DNA from 3 places in the Blastococcus goldschmidtiae genome. Region 3 is predicted to be linked to each of the others. Evidence: riboswitches for the same ligand, from Rfam matches in the RefSeq annotation. Region 3 holds a riboswitch; each other region holds the start of a gene.
The links. A riboswitch is a leader RNA that binds a small molecule or an ion and turns the genes downstream of it on or off. The one in region 3 is predicted to bind cyclic di-AMP.

Region 1 (6,975 bases), on a different contig from region 3:
CACCGACCCGCTGGCCGAGCTCCTGCGCCGCAGGCTGCCGGCGAAGGTCGCCTATCCGATCGTGCGGTGGAAGAACGTGCTGACCACCACCGCGCTGTTCCAGGCCAGCCGGCGCTGGCCCGACGGCGTCCGGAAGCTGATCCGCCGGCTCACCGAGAAGCAGCTGCCCGCCGGCGTCGACGTCGACACGCACTTCAACCCGCCCTACGACCCGTGGGACCAGCGGCTGTGCCTCGTCCCGGACGGCGACCTGTTCCGCACCCTGCGCGAGGGCGCGGCCTCGATGGTCACCGGCCGCATCGCGACCTTCACCGAGACCGGCATCGAGCTGGAATCCGGCGAGCACCTCGACGCCGACGTGATCGTCAGCGCGACAGGCCTGAACCTGCTGGCCATGGGCGGGATGACGCTCAGCCTCGACGGCACGCCCGTCGACGTCTCCGAGACCGTCTCCTACAAGGGGATGATGCTCTCCGGCGTCCCGAACTTCTCGATGGTCATCGGCTACACGAACGCCTCGTGGACGCTCAAGGCCGACCTGATCAACCGCTACGTGTGCCGGCTGCTGCAGCACATGGACGCGCGCGGGCTCGCCGTCTCCACGCCGGTCGCGCCGCCCGAGGGCGCCGACCTGCCCTTCCTCGACCTGGCCGCCGGCTACGTGCAGCGCAGCCTGGCCCAGCTGCCCAAGCAGGGCAGCCGCACGCCGTGGAAGCTGCACCAGAACTACATCCGGGACGTCCGGATGATGCGCCGGGGTCCGCTCGAGGACGAGGGCATCACCTTCAGCGCCGCGCCGACCCGCGCCGAGCGGGTGGCCGCCTGATGCGCGCCTACGAGTTCGCCGGCGGCACCGCCGTCGTCACCGGCGCCGCCAGCGGCATCGGCGAGGCGCTCGCCGTCCAGCTCGCCGACCGGGGGAGCGCCCTGGTGCTGGTCGACCGGGACGGCGACCGGCTGACGGGTGTCGCCGACCGCATCCGCGAAGCTCATCCTCAGCTCGAGGTCGACACCTACGTCGTCGACCTCGCCGACGACGCGGCCACCGACGCCCTGGGGACCGCGCTGGAGACCGCCCACCCGGGGACGACGCTGCTGGTGAACAACGCCGGCGTCGCCCTGGGTGGCCGCTTCGACCAGGTCACCCTCGAGGAGTTCGACTGGGTGCTGGCGATCAACTTCCGTGCCGTGGTGCGGCTGACCGCGGCGCTGCTGCCCACGCTCAAGGCGCATCCCGGTGCGCACCTGGTCAACGTCTCCAGCATCTTCGGCATCTTCGCCCCGCCCGGCCAGGCCGCCTACGCCGCCAGCAAGTTCGCCGTGCGCGGCTTCAGCGAGTCGCTGCGGCACGAGCTCGCCGACGACGAGGTGGGCGTCACCGTGGTCCACCCGGGCGGCATCCGGACGCGGATCGCCGAGAGCGCGCGCCTGGGTTCCGGGGTGGATCCCGCCGAGGTGGCGGAGGGCCGTGCGCAGATGGCCCGGCTGCTGCGCATCCCACCGGAGAAGGCGGCAGCCCAGATCGTGGCCGCCATCGAGAAGCGCCGTCCCCGGCTGCTCATCGGCCTCAGCGCGCGGGTGCCCGACGCGCTCGTGCGGCTGCGGCCGGGCAGCTACTGGCGGCTGGTCGCCCGGGGCATCGCCGCCCGGGGCTCCTCCGGCCAGAGCTCCTCCGGCCAGAGCTCCTCCGGCCAGAGCTCCTCCGACATGGGCGGGACGGCCGCGCGAGACTGACCGGGTGACCGTGCCCGCCCAGTTCATCCGCGCCCACACCCGTCCGGTCCGGCCCTCGCTGGTGCCCGAGGTGCAGCTGCTGGTCGCCGCCGACGTCGTCGCGCTGTGGGAGGCGATGGCCGTCGAGCAGGGCCGGACCGCGCAGGAGCCGCCGTTCTGGGCTGCGGCCTGGCCCGGTGGGCAGGCGCTGGCCCGCTACGTGCTCGACCACCCGGAGCTCGTCGCGGGCCGGTCGGTGCTGGACCTGGGCGCCGGCAGCGGGCTGGTCGCCGTCGCGGCGGTCATGGCCGGCGCGACGCGGGTCGTGGCCAGCGAGATCGACCCCTTCGGGCTGGCCGCCATCCCGGAGAACGCGGCGCTCAACGGCGTGGCCGGGATCGAGCCGGTGGGCGATCTGCTGGGAGAGGGGCCGCCGTCGGTCGACGTCGTCCTGGCCGGTGACGTCTGCTACGACCGGATCATGACCGACCGGGTGCTGCCGTTCCTGGACGCCGTTCGGGCCACCGGCGCCGAGGTGCTGATCGGTGACCCCGGACGGCCGTACCTGCCGCACCACCGGCTGGTCGAGGCGGCCGTCCACGACGTCGTCGACACCGAAGGCGGGCCCGCGCGCGTCCGCCGGACGACGGTGTGGCGGCTGCCGTGAGCCCTCCCGGCCGCGCGGACGGGAGATGCGTCACGCCAAGAAATACGGTCACGGCGTTGTCACGAACCGATAACAGCCGTTACGTTGGCCCGGTCCGGCCGGCGGCTCCCTCACCCGAGGGTTCCGCGCCGGGCGCCGCCGAATCGTCCCGAGGGGCGAGCCGGGGACCCACCGAAGTACTGGGGTGAATCCCGGCCCCGGACCTCCAGTCCGGGGTGGGGTAGGGCTGCTTCCCGCCCGAACCCGTCAGCTAACCCGGTAGGCGGCTCACGGAAGAACTGGACAGCCGCAGGCTCTCGCCGCCCCTGGAGGGCGGCTGCTCTGCTGCGCCCTGACCCCCGGAGCAGAACCTCCTCATGAACCTCCGCACCACGGTGAACGCACGTCTCCGCAACCGCCCGCCCCTCGGTGCGCGCCGGTCCGCCGCCCTCGTCGGCGTGGCCACCGCCGGCGCCGTCATGGTCGGCGTCCTCTCGGCCGGTGAGCCCGAGGCGCAGGCCGTCGCGCAGACCGAGTCGATGAGCGTCGCCCAGCAGCTCGGCATCACGGCGGAGTCGGCGCCCGCCCTGGACACCGACGTCGTCGCACCGCTGGAGAAGCTGGCCGCCAGCCGGAGCGCGCGGGACGCCGAGCAGACAGCCGCTGCACTGAACCAGATGGCCGCCGAGCAGGCCGAGCACGACCGCCGCGCGGCCGAGGAGGCCGCCCGGCTCGCGGCCGAGGAGGCGGCCCGGGTGGAGGCTGCCCGCGCCGCGGAGGCAGCCCGGGCCGCGGAGGCAGCCCGGGCCGCGGAGGCAGCCCGGGCCGCGGAGGCAGCCCGCGCCGCGGAGGCAGCCCGGGCCGCGGAGGCAGCCCGCGCCGCGGAGGCAGCCCGGGCCGCGGAGGCAGCCCGCGCCGCCCGCGCGGCCGCCCCGGCGCCCCGCGCGGCCGCCCCGGCGCCCCGCGCGGCCGCGCGTCCGGCGGCACCCGCCGCGCCGTCGGGCTCCTACCAGAGCTACGCCCTGCAGAAGCTCGGCGGCAACAGCTCCCAGTTCTCCTGCCTGGAGAAGCTCTGGGGCAAGGAGAGCGGCTGGAACCCCAATGCGCAGAACCCGCGCAGCACCGCCTACGGGATCGCGCAGTTCCTGGACAGCACCTGGGCCGGCACCGGCATCGCGAAGACCTCCGACGGCTACCGCCAGATCGACGCCGGGCTGATCTACATCAACAACCGCTTCGGCTCGCCCTGCGGCGCCTGGTCGCACTCGCAGGCCAAGGGCTGGTACTGAGCTGAGCCCCCCCGGCCGGGATCGCGTGATCCCGGTACGTCGACGCCCCGGAGCCGCCGAGATCTCGTGATCTCGGCGGCTCCGTGCGTGCCGGGCTCAGCCGAGCAGCCCGGCCTCGGCCTTGGCGAGCAGCGCGGTGCGCACGGCGGAGTCGACGACCGCTGCGAACGCCGGGTCGGCCGCGTCCCGGGCCAGCACCGCCTCCAGCATGGCCGGGAAGGTGGCGGGGGCGACGGTCAGCACGAGGGTCCCGCCCGCGGCGAGGAAGCGCACCGCCCGCTCGCCGACCGGGACGTTCGTCACCGCGACCGCGCTGCCCAGGTCGTCGGAGATGACCGGGCCGGAGAAAGCCACCTCCCCGCGCAGCACGTCGCCGATGACCACCGGCGAGAAGGCCGCCCGGGAGGCCGGGTCGATCCGGCTGTAGGTCGCCGACGACGTCATCACCATCGGGTGCCCCTCGGTCCGGGACAGCGTCTCCGTGAACGCGGTCACCTGGTCGTCCCGGCCGTCGTGACGTCATCGACGACGTCCGCGGTGTCGTCGGTGTTCCCGCGCACCCGGCCCGGTCCCGGGAAGTGCTCGAGCGTGGAGGTGACCCCCGCCGCCGCCAGGCCGTCGACGACGGCCGTCGCGGCCGGGACGACCTCCGCACCGGGCCTGGGACGGCTCGGCCCGGGGGTGCCGGACCGTGCCGCCACCGCCGGGCGCGCCGGCCCCGCTCGCCCCGGGGCGCACACCGGCATAGCGTCCGGTCATGACCGAGGAACGACCAGGACCCGAACGGGGCATGCCACCGGGCGGCCTCGTGGGCCGGTCCGTCGAGGAGTTCGTGCAGCAGCTCCGGGGCTTCACCGACCGGGCCCGGACCGTCGCCGGGTCCATGCCCACCAAGCTGTCCATCCCCGCGCTGCCGAGCCCGCCGGGGGCCATGTCGGCCGCCCAGCTGCGGGCGGTCGCGGACATGGTCGCCGCACAGCGGGCCGGGATCGCCGGCATGCGCGCCCAGCTGGATGCCTTCGACCAGCAGCTCGCGGTCTTCGAGCGGATCCTCGAGCCGCTGGTCGAGTGGAGCGGCACCTGGGCCCGGCTCGAGGAAGCGGTGGGCGACCTGGTGCGGCGGGACGGCGGGAGCCCCGAGGAGCCGGGGCCGGACCCGGACCGCTGATCAGTCGGCGAGCAGTTCCCCGGTGGCCACGAAACGCGCGGCGACGTCGCGCACCTTGGTGTTGGTCTCCATCGACACGCGCGTCAGGGCCTGGAACGCCGCCTCCGGGGTGAGCTTGAACCGCTCCATCAGGATCCCCTTGGCCTGGTCGATGACGCCGCGGGTGTCCAGCGCCGCCTCCAGGTGCTCGGCCCGCTGGACCGCCGCCGCGTAGAGGTAGGCGTTCGACACCGGCACGACGGCGTAGGCGGCGAACCGGCTCAGCAGGTCCCAGGTCCGCTGATCGGCGGCGGTGAGCTTCCGGGCGTAGACGTTCAGCGCTCCGGACACCTGCTCGTGCACGGGCAGCGGGACGGACAGCATGCTGTCGCAGCCCGCCTCCGCCGCGATCGCGGCGAAGTCGGGCCACTGGCGGTCCTGCCGCGTGTCGGCGATCTCCGACGGGCGCCCGGTGGCGGCGGCGCTCAGGCAGGGCCCGGAGCCGAGGCGGTACTGCTCGTGGTCCAGGTCGAGGGCGAGTTCTCCGCTGGCCGCCACGGTGGTCGGCTGGGCGCCGCGCAGGACGGTCACGGATGCGATCGGCGCCTCGGGAAGGACCCGGGCCGTCAGCTCGGTGACGGTCCGGACGACGGATTCGAGGGAGTGCTCGGCGAGAGAGATGCGGCCCAGGTCGGCCAGGGCCGACTGGACGGCGACGGCGTCCGGCGCGCCGGCGTCGGGGGTGTTCACGTGCCTCCGTGCGGGTCGACCGGGCCAGCGGCCCGGTCGGTCTCGGCGGGACTCCCTGGGCGGGCTCGTCCACTGGAGGGATTCCTCCGGGCGCCGGCTGTCTGACGCGCGACCAATATACCCGGCGGCCGCCGGGCGGGGCCTTCGCCGGACGCACGTGCCGCCCCGGGGAGGCGCCCGCGGGGCCTCAGCGCCAGGTCGTGATGCGCACCGTCGTCCCGCGTGGACACGAGCGCAGCTGTACCAGGTCGCAGAGCTCGTTGACCAGGTGGAGGCCCCGCCCGCTCACCTGCTCCGGCGGCGGGACCCGCCGCCCGACGAGCGGGTCGCTGATGTGCCCCCCGTCGCTGAACTCCACGATCGCGGCCTCGTCGGTGCGCCACATCGCGACCGTGCCGCTGCCCCCGCCGTGGCGGACGGAGTTGGCGACCAGCTCCGAGGCGGCGAGCTCGAGGGCCTGCGCCTGCTCGGCGGACAGGCCGCAGGAGCGGGCGAACGTCACCACGGTGCGCCTGGTCGCGCGGGCGTCGCCGGCGCCGTAGATGCCGCGCAGGACGCCCTCGCTCGGCTGGTGCAGCGGTGTGGCGAAGGTGGCCGCCGCGGATTCGCGGGAGAAGGCGGTGCTGGGCCGGCGGTGCTCGTGGGTGGAGACGAGCGGGTGGGACTGCAGCGCGCCGGTGCGGACGGCGCGGGGCAGGTGGGTCTGGTCGTAGGGGCACAGCAGGCGCCAGGCGGGTCCGTCGTCGAAGGCGGTGTTGAGCAGCAGCTCGTGCAGCCGGCACTCGGCGTACTCCGCGTCCCGGCGGCCGGGCCAGGCCGGTTCACCGACGCCGCGCAGGCCGCGCCCGGCAGCGGTGGTCTCGTCCAGCACCGTCCGCCAGGCGCCGATGATGCGGGCCGGGTTCCCGCCCAACGCGGCCATGTCCAGCCAGCGCACCGGGGCGGCGGCGCCCACGGCGTCGCGCAGCAGCTCCAGGCGCCCCGGTGGCTCGGCGACGACCACCTGCTCGCCCCGGGTCAGCCCGTCCCGGACGAACGGCAGCACACCGGCGAGGAAGGTCTCGTCGTCGCGGTAGAACAGCGCCTCGTGCTCGAAGCCGGCCGGCGCGGTCGCGAACGCAGCCGGCGGCGTCATCCGCGCGGGTCGGTGAAGGTGACCGGTGCGACGTCGTGGAGACCGAGGATGTGCCACACCCGCTGCAGCAGGGGAGAGGCGCCGCGGACCTCGAGCGGGACGCAGCGGGCCTGCAGCTCGCCCGCCCAGCCGGCCAGCGCCCGGCACCCGGCGACGTCGATGAACTCGAGACCGCTCAGGTCGAGCAGGGCGGTGTTCCCCGCCGGCGTCCCGGCCAGCAGCGTGGCGAGCCGATCGGCGCTGAAGGTGTCGACGCTGCCGGTCAGCACGAGGCGGTCGTCGTCGAAGAACAGCC
Region 2 (6,975 bases), on a different contig from region 3:
GCCGTGTCCTTCGGGTGGCTGCGGGAGTAGTAGCGGCCCTCCCCGGCGGGCAGCAACTCGCCCGCGTCGAGCGACTCGCGGATCAGCCGCGCGTCGTCGGAGGCGTTGATGACCTCCACCCGCTCGGCGCCGGTGTGCTGTGCCCAGTGCTTCACGTAGGACCGGACGGCTTCGTTCGTCAGTCCAGCTTCGTCCAGTACCGCGTCTATGGCAGTCACGAGGATCCTCTCCATCCGCTACGACCCACCTTCTCGTCCCGGGCACGATCCAGCCACCGCGCCACTCTGCGAGGGAGTGGTGTGGACCCCTGATCGGGAAATCGTTCGGTGATGGTGTCAGGCGTGTTACCGCTGATGTACGCCGGGAGGCCTCCGGACCGCCCACGGGCATCCGGAAGAGGTACGTCCACGCTCGCAGGTGTGACGCGCGTAACCCGGGGATCGGGCCGTCGTTGTCCCGTGCGGCCTGTCCACGCCCCCTCCGGAGCTGCCCCGTGCGCCGTCTCGCCGCCGTCCTGTCGGCCCTGTTCGTCACGCTCGTGCTGGTCGCCCCACCGGCGCAGGCGCACGGCGGGAGCGGCCCGGTCCGCTACGTCGCGCTGGGCGACTCCTACAGCGCGGCGTCCGGTGTCCTGCCGCCCGACCTCACAGCCCCACCGCAGTGCCTGCGCTCGACGGCCAACTACCCGCACGTCATCGCCGCGGCCACCGGCGCCCGGCTCACCGACGTCACGTGCGGGGGAGCCGACACCGGCGACTACCTCGCCGCTCAGTACCCGGGTGTGGCGCCGCAGCTGGACGCGGTCAGCAGCGACACGCAGGTGATCACGATGACCATCGGCGGCAACGACAGCGGCGTGTTCATCGACTCGATCACCCAGTGCGGCGCAGCGGGGCTCTCCACGCTCGGCCGGGGGAGCCCGTGCCGTGACCGGTACGGCTCGTCCTTCGAGGACACCATCCGCACCACCACGTACCCGTCGCTGGTCCAGGCGCTCCGGGCGGTGCGCGCCAAGGCCCCGCGCGCCGAGGTCGCGATCCTCGGCTACCCGTCGATCCTGCCGGCCACCGGCGGGTGCTTCCCGCAGATGCCCGTCGCGGAAGGCGACGTCCCCTACCTGCGGGGCGTGCAGGCGACTCTCAACGACGCCATCCGCCGGGCGGCGAAGGCCACGGGCGTGACCTACGTGGACATGACCCGGGTGTCGGAGGGACACGACGCCTGCCAGCCGATCGGTGTCCGCTGGGTGGAGCCGGTCGTCGGAGGCACCAACCCGGTCGTCGTACACCCCAACGCCCTGGGCGAGGCCCGGATGGCGGCCCAGGCGATGAAGGCCCTGCGGCGCCTCTGACCCCCGGTTCCTCGAGCCGGCCGCTGCACCCCGGCCCCGGATCTGGCCGCCGGAGCCCGTCGCGCTGCAGGCTCCCCGGGCGGCGGGGGGGAGACCGGTTCCGGCCCTGCCGGTCGGGTGGACACGGTCCCCGGCGGGTGCCCGGCGCATGAATCGGCACGACTACCTGGTCGTTTGTCACGGATGCATAACGGTGCCTACCGTCATGCCGTCCGCCGGTCGCCACGTCCCCTCCCCGGGGAGTCCGGCGGACGCCGCTGAGTCGCCGTCGTCCACGCAGGACGCCGGCGAGCCGGGGACCCACCGCAGCACTGGGGTGAATCGCGCACCGGAGACGCATCCGTCGCGCGTAGGGCACTTCTGAGCCCGAACCCGTCAGCTAACCCGGTAAGCGGTATCGGAAGAACGGAGAGCCGCCGGATGGCGCGCCCCTGCACCGCCGCTGGACCTGCCCGCACCCACTACCGACGGCGGGTCCACCCGCACAGCTGAGCCGCGCCCCTGCTCCCCGCATGCCCGCCTGCAGGCGGGCGTGCCCGGAGCGCAGTCCCGCCGATCCCACTCGTGCAGCTCCTCACCCCGTGCCGGGGTGTCGCTGCCCCACGTCTCGGAGCACCCGCACCCATGAACGTCCGCACCACGATCTCCGGCGCCCGCCGCCGGCACTCCTCCCCGCGCCGCCGCCCAGCGGTCGGCGTGCGCACCGGCACCTACCTGGCGTCCGCCGCCGCGAGCCTCGTCCTGGCCACCGCCCTCATCGGCAGCGAGGTCGCCCCGCGCGCCGACGCGGTCGGCGCCGGTGCCGCGAGCGCCGGGCCGGCGCCCTCGGCCCCCGCCCCCTCCGGGTCGGGAAGCGTCGCCGGGCAGCTCGGGATCGGCACCACCACCGCGCCGGACGACGTGGCGGACCGGCTCGAGCCGCTCCAGGAGCTGGCGGCCAGCCGCAGCAGCCGCGAGGAGGCGGCGGCCGTCGCCGGCCTCGCGCAGGCCGCCGCCGACCAGGCCGCGCTGGACCAGCAGCGTGCCGAGGCCGACGCCGCCGCCCGGCGCGCCGCCGAGGAGGCGGCCGGGATGAAGGCGGCCGCGGCGATGGCCGCTGCCGAGGAGGCGGAGGCCGGGATGAAGGCGGCCGCGGCGATGGCCGCTGCGGAGGCGGAGGCCGGGATGGAGGCGGCCGCGGCGATGGCCGCTGCCGAGGAGGCGGAGGCCGGGATGAAGGCGGCCGCGGCGATGGCCGCTGCCGAGGAGGCGGAGGCCGAGATGAAGGCGGCCGCCGCGATGGCCGCTGCGGAGGCGGAGGCCGGGATGAAGGCGGCCGCGGCGATGGCCGCTGCGGAGGCGGAGGCCGGGATGAAGGCGGCTGCGGCCTTCGCAGCTGCCGAGGAGGCCGCCGCCGCGCGGCCGGTCGCACCTGCCGCTGCCCCGCCCGCTCCTGCTCCGGTGACGGTCGCGGCGCCTGCTCCGCGGGCGTCCGCCATGCCCACGCCTCGGGCGCCCGCCCCGCCCGCACCGCCCACGCCTCGGGCGCCCGCCCCGCCCGCACCGCCCGCGCCCCGGGCGCCCGCCCCGCTCGCGGCCGCTGTGCCGGCACCGTCGGTCGTCCCCGCAGCCGCCCCGGTTGCCGCACGCGGAGTCGCGCGGATCACCAACAACGCCGGAGCGGTCCGGCCGCAGGTGCAGGCGGCAGCGAACGCGGTGGTCAGCAACGTGCCCGGCGCCGGTTCCATCAGGCTCGGTGGCACGCGCCCCAGCGCGGCCGATCCCGGGGGGCACCCCTCCGGGCTCGCGCTGGACTACATGGTCATGTCGAACCGCGCGCTCGGGGACGCCATCACCGCCTACCACATCGCCAACTGGAACGAGCTCGGCGTGGCCTACATCATCTGGGAGCAGCGCTACCTCAGCTCACCCGGTGGCGCCTGGAAGCAGATGGCGAACCGGGGCAGCGTGACGGCCAACCACTTCGACCACGTCCACGTGAACTACCGCTGACGCCGTCCCGCCGGCCGTCGCGATGTGCGACGGCCGGCGGTGGTGGTCCGCGCCCGGACGCAGGCGCGGACAGGCGTGTCCCGCACGGACACGCCGCCGGCGATTGTCACGGATCCGTAACGGTGGGTACCGTGGCAGTGTCCGACGGTCACCACGTCCCACCAGGGGAGATCGACGGACGCCGCCGGATCGCCGTCGTCCCTCGCGGGGCGGGGGCGAGCCGCGGCCCTGCGCTCGCCCCCCGCCGCGTCCGGCTCGCCGCGGAGCCGCCGATCCCGCCGACCGCACACCCGTCGCAGCACCTCGTCGTCCCTGGTCGGACGCCGCCGCACGCACCTCCGGAGCACCCGCGCACATGCACCCCCGCACCACCGTCTCGCACCGACCGGCGCGCTCCCACCGCCGGTCGAGCTCTCACCGCCGTCCTCCGGCAGCCGTCCGCCGTCCGGGCATCTACCTGGGAGTGGCCGCCGCCGGTGCTCTCGTGGTGAACCTGGTCATCGGCGCCGGCCCCGCCGCCCAGGCGGAGGCCGTGAGCACGGAATCGGTCAGCGTGGCCCGTCAGCTTGGCCTCGAGGCCACGCCCGCTCCCGAGGACGTGACCCGCGAGCTCGAGCCGCTGGCCGAGATCGCCGCCAGCCGCAGCGCCCGTGAGGACGCCGAGGCCGCAGCACTGATGACGCAGGCCGCGGCCGATCAGGCGGTGCTCGACCAGCGGCGCGTCGAGGCGGAGGCCGCGGCCGCGGCCGCGGCCGCGGCCCAGGCGCAGGTGGAGGCCGAGGCCGAGGCCGAGGCCGCCGCACGCCGGGCCGCCGAGGAGGCGGCCGCCGCACGCCGGGCCGCCGAGGAGGCGGCCGCCGCCGAGCGTGCCGCCGAGCGTGCCGCCGAGCAGCCGACGGCTGCCGCGCGGCCCGCCCCGAAGGCACCGGCCGCCGCCGTGGCTCAGGCCGCCGGCTCGGTGGCCGCCACCGTCCGCGCCCGGATCAGGAACACCGCCGGCGCCATCAACCCCCGGGCCCAGGCGGCGGCCGACGCCGTCGTCAGCAACGTCCCGGGAGCGGGCTCCATCGCGCTCGGAGGCACGCGCGCCAGCGCCGCCGACCCCGGCGGCCACCCGTCCGGTCTCGCGGTGGACTACATGGTGATGACGAACGCGGCCCTCGGCGACGCGATCGCGGCCTACCACGTGGCCCACTGGAACGAGCTGGGCGTGGACTACGTCATCTGGCAGCAGCGGATGCTCAGCTCGCCAGGCGGTTCCTGGAAACAGATGGAGAACCGCGGCGGCGTGACGGCGAACCACTTCGACCACGTCCACGTGAACTACCGCTGACGCCTGCCGCGTCGGCGGGGGCCGACCCGCGCCGGGCGCGTCCGGCGCCGGCACTAGTGTCGACGGCCCCGGGCGACCACTGATCCACCCCGGTCACCCTGATCCCGGAACCCCACCTGGAGGAACCAGCCGTGTCCACGACCGGTCGCGGACGAGGGAGCGGCGAGGGGGAATCGCCCCTGGCGCCACCCATCCCGTCCTTCGCCTCGCTGCGCGCGCCGCGCCGCAGCCATCCGGCCATGGACGTGCTGGCGCCACCGCCGGCCGCACCGCAGCTCCCGCTCCCGCCGGTGCCGCCGCCCGTGCGAGAGCGGCCCGTGGCGCCCGCGCCCCGGCCGGCCGAGTGGCCGGACCTGCTGCGGTTGGGGGTGCGGGTGGCCTCGGTCGCCCTGCGCCTGCCGGGCGTGCTGCTGTGCGAGCCCGCGCGGCGGCTGCGGCGACTCGTGGGGGAGTAGCGCCGCAGCCGCCAGCCGCCAGCCGCCAGCCGCAGCCGCAGCCGCAGCCGCAGCGGTCAGCCGCGGACGCGGAGGAGGACCTTGCCCGCTGCGCGGCGCTCGTCGAGCTCGGTGACGGCCGCGACGACGTCCTCCAGCGGGTGCACGGTGCCCAGGACCGGGTCCAGCGCGCCGCTCTCGAGCAGCGGGTAGAGCTCCTGCCACTGCTCCTTCGGGAAGTCGCGGGCGCTGGTGGACCAGAACGCGCCCCAACCCACGCCGACGACGGAGACGTTGTTGAGCAGCAGCCGGTTGACCTTCACCGTCGGGATCTCCCCGCCGGTGAAGCCGAGCACCAGGATGCGGCCCTCGCGACCGAGGCTGCGCAGCGAGTCGGTGAACCGGTCGCCACCGACCGGGTCGACCACGACGTCGACGCCGCGCCCACCGGTCAGCTCCTTGACCGCGTCCCGGAAGCCGTCGGAGGGCACGATCTCGTCGGCGCCGGCGGCCCGGGCCACCTCGCCCTTGGCGTCGCTGGAGACGACGGCGAACACGCGGGCGCCGTAGGCCTTCGCCAGCTGGACGGCCGCCGTCCCCAGACCGCCGGCCGCGCCGTGCACCAGCACGGTCTCGCCCTCGCGGAGCTGACCGCGGCGGCGCAGCGCGAAGTGCATCGTCAGGTAGTTCATCGGCAGGGCGGCGCCGTGGGCGAAGCTCGTGCCGTCCGGCAGCGCGAACACCATGGACGGCGCCGCGGCGACCACCTCGGCGAACCCACCCAGGGACGGGAACGCCGCCACCCGCTGCCCGGCGGTGAAGCCGCTGCCCTCGGGGGCGGAGCGCACGACGCCGGCCACCTCGCTGCCCGGGATGAACGGCAGCGGCGGCTTCATCTGGTACTCGCCGCGGCTCTGCAGGACCTCCGGGTACGTGACGCCGGCAGCGTGCACCTCGATGAGGACCTTGTCCCCGGCCTCTGGCTCGGGGACGTCGACGACCTGGATGGCCCCAGGGCCGTCGAGGGTGGAGATCTGGGCGGCGCGCACGGGTCCTCCTGAGGTCGGTGTTCGGTCCACCCGAGCTTGTCAGACGGCCGTGCCCGGCCCGAGCCCCGGCCCGGGGCTCAGGCCCTGGCCGGCGTCTCCTCGGCCTCGATCGCGGCGTTCCACTCCTGCTTGGTGGTCTGCCAGCCGTCCTCGGTGTCCCCCCGCCGCCAGTAGCCGGAGATCGACGTCCACTCGGGAGCCAGGCCGTAGAGCCCGCGCAGGTGCCGGCGCAGCTCGCGGACGGCGTAGGCCTCGCCGTGCACGAACAGGTGCCCTCGGCCGGCCGGCAGCTCGGCAGCACGGACCGCGGCCACCAGTGCCTCGCCGGGTGCGGCATCCCCGCGGTGCAGCCAGCGCAGCTCGCTCCCCGGGGGCACAGCCACGTCGGTCAGCTCCTCCACGGGGCCGGCCACCTCGACGAAGGCCAGTGCCCGCGCGCCGGCGGGCAGCCCCTCGAGGGCCGCCGCGATGGCCGGCAGGGCGGACTCGTCGCCGGCGAGCAGGTGCCAGTCGGCGTCCGGCCGTGGGCGGTAGGCGCCGCCGGGGCCGAGGAACTGGATCCGGTCGCCGGGGCGGGCGGCCGCGGCCCAGGGCCCCGCCACGCCCGCGTCGCCGTGGTGCACGAAGTCGATGGTGAGCTCACCGGAGGCGGCGTCCCAGGCGCGCACGGTGTAGGTGCGGATGACCGGCCACTGCTTCGGCGGCAGCTGCCCGCGCAGCTCGTCGATGTCGTAGGGGGCCTGGTAGGACGCGCCGGCCGGCGGGAACTGCAGCTTCACGTAGTGGTCGGTGAACTCGCCGGCCGGGAAGCCGGCC
Region 3 (6,975 bases):
GTGCCCGTGCGTGGCGCCGACCAGGTGCCCGACGCCGGCCCGGCGCAGCGTGGGGGCGAGCAGGCCCAGCGGCGCCGCGGCGCCGAAGAAGGCGCTGTCGCAGTCGTACCGGTGGACCAGGTCGACCGCGGCCCGGGCGGTGGCCCGCGTGGGCAGCAGCATGCCCGTGGGTCGGCGCACCACCGGGTAGGGCAGCGCTGCGTCGTGCTCGGCGGACCCGGGGTGGTCGGAGGCGAGCACCACCAGCGAGTCAGGGGGCCGGCGTTCCAGCAGCGCGGCGACGAAGGTCTGGATACCGCCCTGGCGCGGCGGGAAGTCGTTGGTGACGACGAGCGTCCGGGTCATGGCTCGCGCTCCGAGCGGGCCCAGTCCTGCGCCAGCGCAATCCGCTGGGCCGCCGTGGGGTGCGATCCGAAGAACCAGTGCCAGGCCGCCGGCGGGTCCGGGTCGGACAGGTTGCTGCCGGCCAGGCCGCGCTGCATGGCGATGAACGCCTCGGGGTCCTCCGTGAGGTCGAGCGCGGCCACGTCGGTCCGCGCCTCGATCTGGCGGGAGACCAGGTTCTGCACCGGCGTCGCCACCAGCGTGCCGACCGCGACCAGCAGCAGGGCCAACGGCACCACCGCCGGGTCGGCCGGGCCCTCGGCCCCGGCCCGGCGCAGCAGCCGCGGGGACGTCAGCGCCCAGCCGAGGAGGGCGACCCCGCCGGCACCCCCGAGCGCGCCGAGGAGGGTGCCGGTGAGGACGTCGTCGGCGGCCACGTGGCCGAGCTCGTGGGCCGTGATCGACTCGATCTGCTCGTCGGGCAGCCGCTCGAGCACCGTGTCGTAGACGACGATGCGGCGGGTGGAGCCGAAGCCCGAGACGTAGGCGTTGAGGGCGGTGGTGCGGCGCGAGGCGTCGGAGACCAGCACGTCCTGGACCGGGGTCCCGTTCTCCTCGGCCAGGGCGAGCAGATCGCTGCGCAGCTGTCCGGCCGGCATCGGCTCGAAGCTGTTGAAGGCCGGCTCGACGAGCACCGGCCACAGGAAGGAGCCGACGACCACCAGCACGGCGGCACCGGCGGCCGCGAGCGCCCACCACAGGCGCGAGGCGCGGCGGGCGAGCCAGACGAGGGCGACCAGCGCCAGTGCGGTCAGGGCCGCGTCGATCGCCGTCGACGTCGCCACGTCCCGCACCCACAGCCCCCAGCTGCGGGTGGACAGGCCGTACCGGTGGCGGACCACCTCGCCGTAGGCCGACAGCGGCAGCGTGACCAGCCGGCCGATCACCGCGAGAGCGAACACGCCGAGCAGCACCTGCCAACTCCAGCGCCACCGCCGGGGGGCGGGCAGCCCGCGCACCAGGCGCGCGCCGAGAGGGGTCAGTCCCAGCACGGCGGAGACGGTCAGCCCCAGCAGCAGGGAGGCGAGCGACGCGGGCCGGATCGCGGCGGCGAAGGCCTCTGCGCGATCGACCTGCTCGGCCGACAGCCCGGCCGTCGGATCGATCGCGGTGGCCCCGCCCGGCGGCTCCGGCAGCGCCTGCCAGGGGGTGCCGACGGCGACGACGACGGCGAAGGCGGCGAGGAGCACGACCGCGGTCGCCAGCGCCGCACGACGCCCGGTCATCCGACCTCCTCGGGAACGGCGGACAACCGCGGCGGCACCGTCATGGGCAGCGGGCACCGACGCCCGCCGCGTCGATCCTAGGTGGGCGCCCGGGAGCCCGACCGGGCGCGACCCGAGACGCGACGACGGGCCGGCGCCCCTCGGGAGGAGCACCGGCCCGTCGTCGGACGTCGCCGCCGCGGTCGACCCGCGACGTCTACCGCAGGGCGATCAGCCGACGATGCGGCGAGCGCTGTTGTAGCTCGGGAAGGAGTCGACGCTGTCGACCTTCACCGGCTGGCTCGAGGTGGATGCGTGCACCATCTTGCCGCCGCCGATGTACATGGCCACGTGGCTGACCGGGCTGTAGAAGAAGATCAGGTCGCCCGGCTGGAGCTCGCCCCGGGAGACCGGCCGGCCCAGCTGCGACTGGCTGCGGCTGGAGTGCGGCAGCGAGATGCCCGCGGCGCGGTAGGCGTAGGACGTCAGGCCGGAGCAGTCGAAGGCGTCCGGACCGCCGGCGCCCCACACGTAGCGGTCCCCGACCTGCGCCAGCGCGGTGTCGACCGCCACCTGGGCGGCGCCGCTGGGCGCGGCCGCAGCCGTCGGCGCGGGTGCCGCCGGGGCGCTGGAGGTCGAGGAGGGACCGGCCGAGGAGGCGGCCGCCGACGAGGGAGCGGTGCGCTGGGACCGCGAGGCCCGGGCCATCTGCTCGTCGGCCTGAGCCCGCTCCGCGGCGGCGCGCTCCGCGGCGGCGCGCTCCGCGGCGGCGCGCTCCGCGGCGGCGCGCTCGGCGGCGGCGCGCTCGGCGGCATCGAGAGCCGCGTACTGCTGTTGGTAGTCCGCGATCCTGACCTCGAGGTCGCGCTGCTTCACCTCGATCTGCTCGAGGCTCGCCTCGGCCGTCTCACGGGCCTCCCCCGCCTCGGCCCTGGCGTCCTTCGCCCGCGCAGTGGCCTTGGCGACCTCGCCGACCGCGGCGTCGTTGCGTCCCGCGAGGGCGTCGAGCGTGCCCATCTGGAAGATGACATCGTCGACGGAGTCGCTGGTCAGCATGACGTCGAGCTGGGTGAGCGATCGGCCGCCACCGGTGTAGGCGGTCCGCGCCAGCTGGCGGATCCGCCCGTCGAGGGCGGTGCGCTCCAGGTCGGCCGCGTAGGCGGCGAGCTCAGCGCTCTCCACGGCCGCCTGCTGGCGTTCGAGCTGCACCTTCGCCTCGTTGAGCTCCTCGCTCACGATCTCCAGCTCACGGCTGGCCGCAGCGACGAGCTGCGCCGCCTCGGCGGTGCTGGTGGCGCGGCCCGGCTCCGCGGAGGCGGTGCCCGGGACCATGGTGAAGGTCAGCGCGGTGGTGGCACCGATGAGCAGGCCGGCGCGGAGGCGGCCCACCCGGCGGACGGGGCCGGCCGGAGGATCGGGGCGGAAGGGTGCGAGGACATGCGTCGATGAAGCGTGCGGGGTCGCCACGAGCGGCGGCTCTCCATTTCTTCCTCTTCACCGCCTACCGAGTTAGCTGACGGGTTCGGGCTGGGAAGACTGGCCCTATCCCCTGCTCACCGGCGAACCGGCCCCACAGGGGAACTCACCCCGGAACTGCGGTGGGTCCCCGGCTCACCTCGGACGACCGTCGGCCGTCGTGCGGTGATTAGGCGGTGTCCGGCCGAGGCCACCCCTTGGCGGATGACGACCACCCGGTCGGACGGCGACGACCATACGTTCGTGATGTTGGTGTGACAAACCGAGGCAGGCGGTAAACCTGTGACGAGAATCTCGCCGCGCTCCGCGCGCCTCCCCGATGAAAGCCCTGCGTAGGGGTAGAAGCACGGTCCGGAGCCGTCGAGCCCGCCCTCCAGTCCGCCCTCGAGTCCGCCCTCGAGCCCGCCGTGAGGACGTCAGCCGGTCCGTCGATCGGGCGAGATGCCGCCGTCGTCGGCCGCCTCGGAGCCGTCGCGGTGACGCAGGGGCGGCACCAGCCCGTACTCGGCCAGCGCGCGGACGGCCCGGCGTTCGACGTCGTCGAACTCCACGACCACACCGGGCGGTGGCACCACGACGTCCTCGGCGGCCGGCGTCGGCCCGCCGCTGCGGGCGCGGCCGGCCATCGGCACCACGACCGGGTCGACGCCCTCCCAGCCTGGTGGAGCACCGAGCAGCACGGTGACGACGCAGTCGGTGCAGCCGGTGCCCCGGACGGTGCAGGTATCGCAGTCGATGAGCATGTCTCTCCTCCGTGAGTCATGCGCACGGTAGGAGCGGCCACCGACAATCCCGTCGCGGACGGTCAGCTCCCTGCGTACTCCCAGTGCCACGGCTCCTCGCGACCGTTGCCGGGATCGGCCCACGTCGGGTGCAGGAAGCCGAAGCGCCCGGCATTGGTCACCATCCAGCCGTACTGCGGCGTCCCGAAGGTCTCGATGCCGCCGCACAGGTCGACGGCCAGCCCCCAGCCGTGGTTGCTCGTCCCGGGGACCGCGGCCAGCGCGGGCTTCTCGCCGTAGAGCTTCACCTGGCCGGCGTAGGTCCGGTAGGAGTCGGTGATGCAGGGCGGCCTGCCGAACGCCGCGGCGTAGGCCGCCGACATGGCCCGGTAGGCCGCGGCGGCGTCGCAGCGCAGCGAGTGCCCAGCCGCGCCCAGCGGGCACATCGCACTGGGCGGGATGAGCCCGTTGGGGTACCCGCCCCACTGACGCGCCCCGCCGTAGGTGGGCGGGTAGACGGCGTTGCCGCACTCCACGCGCAGCGCGCCCCCGGTCGGGCCGGGCGCCGGCACGGGTGCGCGCCGGCCGAGGCTCGGCCGACCGACGCCGAGCACCTGGCCGCTGGGCAGGGTGCGCACCACGACCGCACCCGCCCTGGCGTCGGCGGCGAGCATGGTGCGCGGGTCGAGTGCGATCCCCACGTGCCCGAGACCGGCCTCCGGGGTGCCGAGGAAGACCAGGTCACCCGGGAGCACGTCGGCGGCGGCGACCGGGGCCGTGACGGCGAAGAGCTCCGCCTGGCTCCCGGGCAGCGCGATGCCGGCCCGCCCGTAGACCGACTGCACCAGCGAGCCGCAGTCCCAGGACTCGGGACCGGCGGTCCCCGGTGCGTAGGGCAGTCCCAGCGCCTCCATGGCCGCGGTCACCGCCGCGAGCGTCTCGGCGGGCAGCACGAGGAGCGAGGCGGGCCGGCCGGGCAGCTGGGCGGCCCCGCGCTGGGCACCGCCGCCGGCGGCACCGACCGGCACCAGGCGCTCGGGCAGGCGTGCGGCGGGATCGCCCAGCTCTGCCGACGGCGGCCGGACGATCCCGGCGGTGGTCAGCTGGTCGAGGTAGCCCCGCCAGCTCGCCGCCGTCCTGTCGTTGACCTCGACCTGCTCGCGCTGGAGCTGCGCCAGCTGGCGGTCCACCGCCCCGAGCGCGGCGTCCAGCTCGTCGGTCACCGCCGAGGCCGCCGCCTCGAGCTCGGCCACCCTGACCCCCACCTCGTCGGCGCGGACCCGCGCCTGCTCGAGCGCGGCCGCGGCCTCCTGCTGCTGCGCGACGGCGGCCCGCCGCTGCTCCTCCGCCGCACCGATCACCGCGGCGGCGTGCCGGTCGACGACGTCGAGGAAGCTCAGCGCCGACACCACGTCGCCGGGACCCCCGCCGCTGAGCAGCAGCGTCAGGGGCGTCAGCGCCCCGCCGTCGCGGTAGACGGCCGAGGCGTACCGGGCGACGAGCCGCTGGTGCCCGACCAGCTCCCCCTCGGCGTCGCCGAGCACCGCCTCGGCATCGGCCACGGCGTCCTGGGCCGCGGCGAGCGCCTCGCGCGCGGCCACCACCTCGCCCTGCTGCTCCTGGAGACCGCGCTGGACCTCCGAGGCCCGCTGCTGCAGCTCGTCGAGCGCGCGGCTGTCGAGGACGCCGGAGGTGCCTCCCGGCTGGTCGCTGGGCGCGGCCGACGCAGCGGTCGCGGTCCCGACCAGCGCGAGGACGGCCAGCGGCACGAGCAGCCGCGCCGGACGGCCGCGCGCCAGACGCGGAGCCCCGGGCCGCCGGGAGCGCCACGGGGAGCGGGGGGACATCGGACCACCTTTGCGGATCTGGGCCTGGTCGCCCACCGCTGGAATGTTGTCCCGATCACCCGCGAAGCGCCAGGTGAGCGGCCCTGTTGTGCCCGGGCGGGCGAATCGTGCCGCACTACCGGAGCGGATCGGGTCGGCGCGGCGTCCCGGGACTGTCGGCACCCCGACCTACCGTCCGGCCCGTGAGCTCCTCCCCCACCCCTCCGCCCTACGTGCAGGGCACGATCGAGGAACTGGGCACGCCGCTGGCCGAGGTCACCTTCGTGGTCGTCGACCTCGAGACCACCGGGGGCTCGCCGAAGGACGACGCGATCACCGAGATCGGGGCGGTGAAGGTGCGCGGCGGCGTGGTGCTGGGCGAGTTCCAGACGCTGGTCGACCCCGGCAGGGCGATCCCGCCCTACATCAGCGTGCTCACCGGGATCACGACGTCGATGGTCGCCGCCGCGCCCCGGATCGCCACGGTGCTGCCCGCGTTCCTCGAGTTCGCCCGCGGCGCGGTGCTGGTCGCGCACAACGCCCCTTTCGACCTCGGGTTCCTCAAGGCGGCGTGCGCGGCGAGCGGGGTGCTGTGGCCGCCGGCCGCGTCGGTCGACACCGCCGTGCTGGCGCGCAGGCTGCTCAGCCGCGACGAGGTGCCCAACTGCAAGCTGGCCACCCTCGCGCCCTTCTTCTCCGCCACCACCTCACCCACGCACCGCGCGCTGGACGACGCCCGGGCCACCGTCGACGTCCTGCACGGGCTCTTCGAACGGCTCGGCCCGCTCGGCGTCTCCTCGCTCGAGGAGCTGACCGGGCTCACCCGGCAGGTCGACCCCGAACGCCGGCGCAAGCGCCACCTGGCCGACGCCGTCCCGCACGGCCCCGGCGTCTACCTCTTCCGCGGCCCGCGCGACGAGCCCCTCTACGTGGGCACGTCGACCGATCTGCGCACCCGGGTGCGCAGCTACTTCACCTCCGGGGAGCAGCGCAGCCGGATCACCGAGATGGTGGCGCTGTCCCAGCGCGTGGACGCGATCCCGTGCGCCCACGCGCTGGAGGCGGCGGTGCGCGAACTGCGGCTGATCGCCGAGCACAAACCGCGGTACAACCGCCGGTCCCGCTTCCCCGAGCGCGCCCTGTGGGTCCGGCTCACCGACGAGCCCTTCCCTCGGCTCTCCGTGGTCCGCCGCGTGCGCCCGGGCGCCGGGGTCTTCCTCGGGCCCTTCCCGGACCGGCGGGCGGCCGATGCCGCCGTCGCGGCGGTGCACGAGGCGCTGCCGCTGCGGCAGTGCACCGCCCGCATCCCGGCGCGCGCCCCCGCCGGCTCGGCCTGCGCGCTGTTCGACATGGGCCGCTGCG

Region 1: linked by a shared signal. The riboswitch ahead of RM425_RS05470 (aggregation-promoting factor C-terminal-like domain-containing protein) and the one ahead of RM425_RS18565 (C40 family peptidase) in region 3 are both predicted to bind cyclic di-AMP.
Region 2: linked by a shared signal. The riboswitch ahead of RM425_RS05705 (hypothetical protein) and the one ahead of RM425_RS18565 (C40 family peptidase) in region 3 are both predicted to bind cyclic di-AMP.

The regions. Positions count from the first base shown of each region.
Region 1 is NZ_JAVREI010000002.1:147,636-154,610, forward strand. It holds gene RM425_RS05455 (flavin-containing monooxygenase) at 1-826, shown strand, start outside; gene RM425_RS05460 (SDR family NAD(P)-dependent oxidoreductase) at 826-1,734, shown strand; gene RM425_RS05465 (class I SAM-dependent methyltransferase) at 1,739-2,380, shown strand; cyclic di-AMP (ydaO/yuaA leader) riboswitch at 2,507-2,660, shown strand; gene RM425_RS05470 (aggregation-promoting factor C-terminal-like domain-containing protein) at 2,737-3,648, shown strand; gene RM425_RS05475 (glycoside hydrolase family 3 N-terminal domain-containing protein) at 3,745-4,143, opposite strand; gene RM425_RS05480 (hypothetical protein) at 4,140-4,388, opposite strand; gene RM425_RS05485 (hypothetical protein) at 4,406-4,816, shown strand; gene RM425_RS05490 (GAF and ANTAR domain-containing protein) at 4,817-5,545, opposite strand; gene RM425_RS05495 (sensor histidine kinase) at 5,733-6,680, opposite strand; gene RM425_RS05500 (MEDS domain-containing protein) at 6,677-6,975, opposite strand, start outside.
Region 2 is NZ_JAVREI010000002.1:200,582-207,556, forward strand. It holds gene RM425_RS05695 (phosphoenolpyruvate carboxykinase (GTP)) at 1-218, opposite strand, end outside; gene RM425_RS05700 (SGNH/GDSL hydrolase family protein) at 494-1,351, shown strand; cyclic di-AMP (ydaO/yuaA leader) riboswitch at 1,597-1,760, shown strand; gene RM425_RS05705 (hypothetical protein) at 1,976-3,343, shown strand; gene RM425_RS05710 (hypothetical protein) at 3,699-4,676, shown strand; gene RM425_RS05715 (hypothetical protein) at 4,808-5,131, shown strand; gene RM425_RS05720 (NADPH:quinone oxidoreductase family protein) at 5,188-6,159, opposite strand; gene RM425_RS05725 (siderophore-interacting protein) at 6,237-6,975, opposite strand, start outside.
Region 3 is NZ_JAVREI010000017.1:63,583-70,557, forward strand. It holds gene RM425_RS18555 (glycosyltransferase family 4 protein) at 1-345, opposite strand, end outside; gene RM425_RS18560 (M48 family metallopeptidase) at 342-1,610, opposite strand; gene RM425_RS18565 (C40 family peptidase) at 1,821-2,978, opposite strand; cyclic di-AMP (ydaO/yuaA leader) riboswitch at 3,073-3,232, opposite strand; gene RM425_RS18570 (hypothetical protein) at 3,482-3,808, opposite strand; gene RM425_RS18575 (D-alanyl-D-alanine carboxypeptidase family protein) at 3,871-5,634, opposite strand; gene RM425_RS18580 (DEDD exonuclease domain-containing protein) at 5,817-6,975, shown strand, end outside.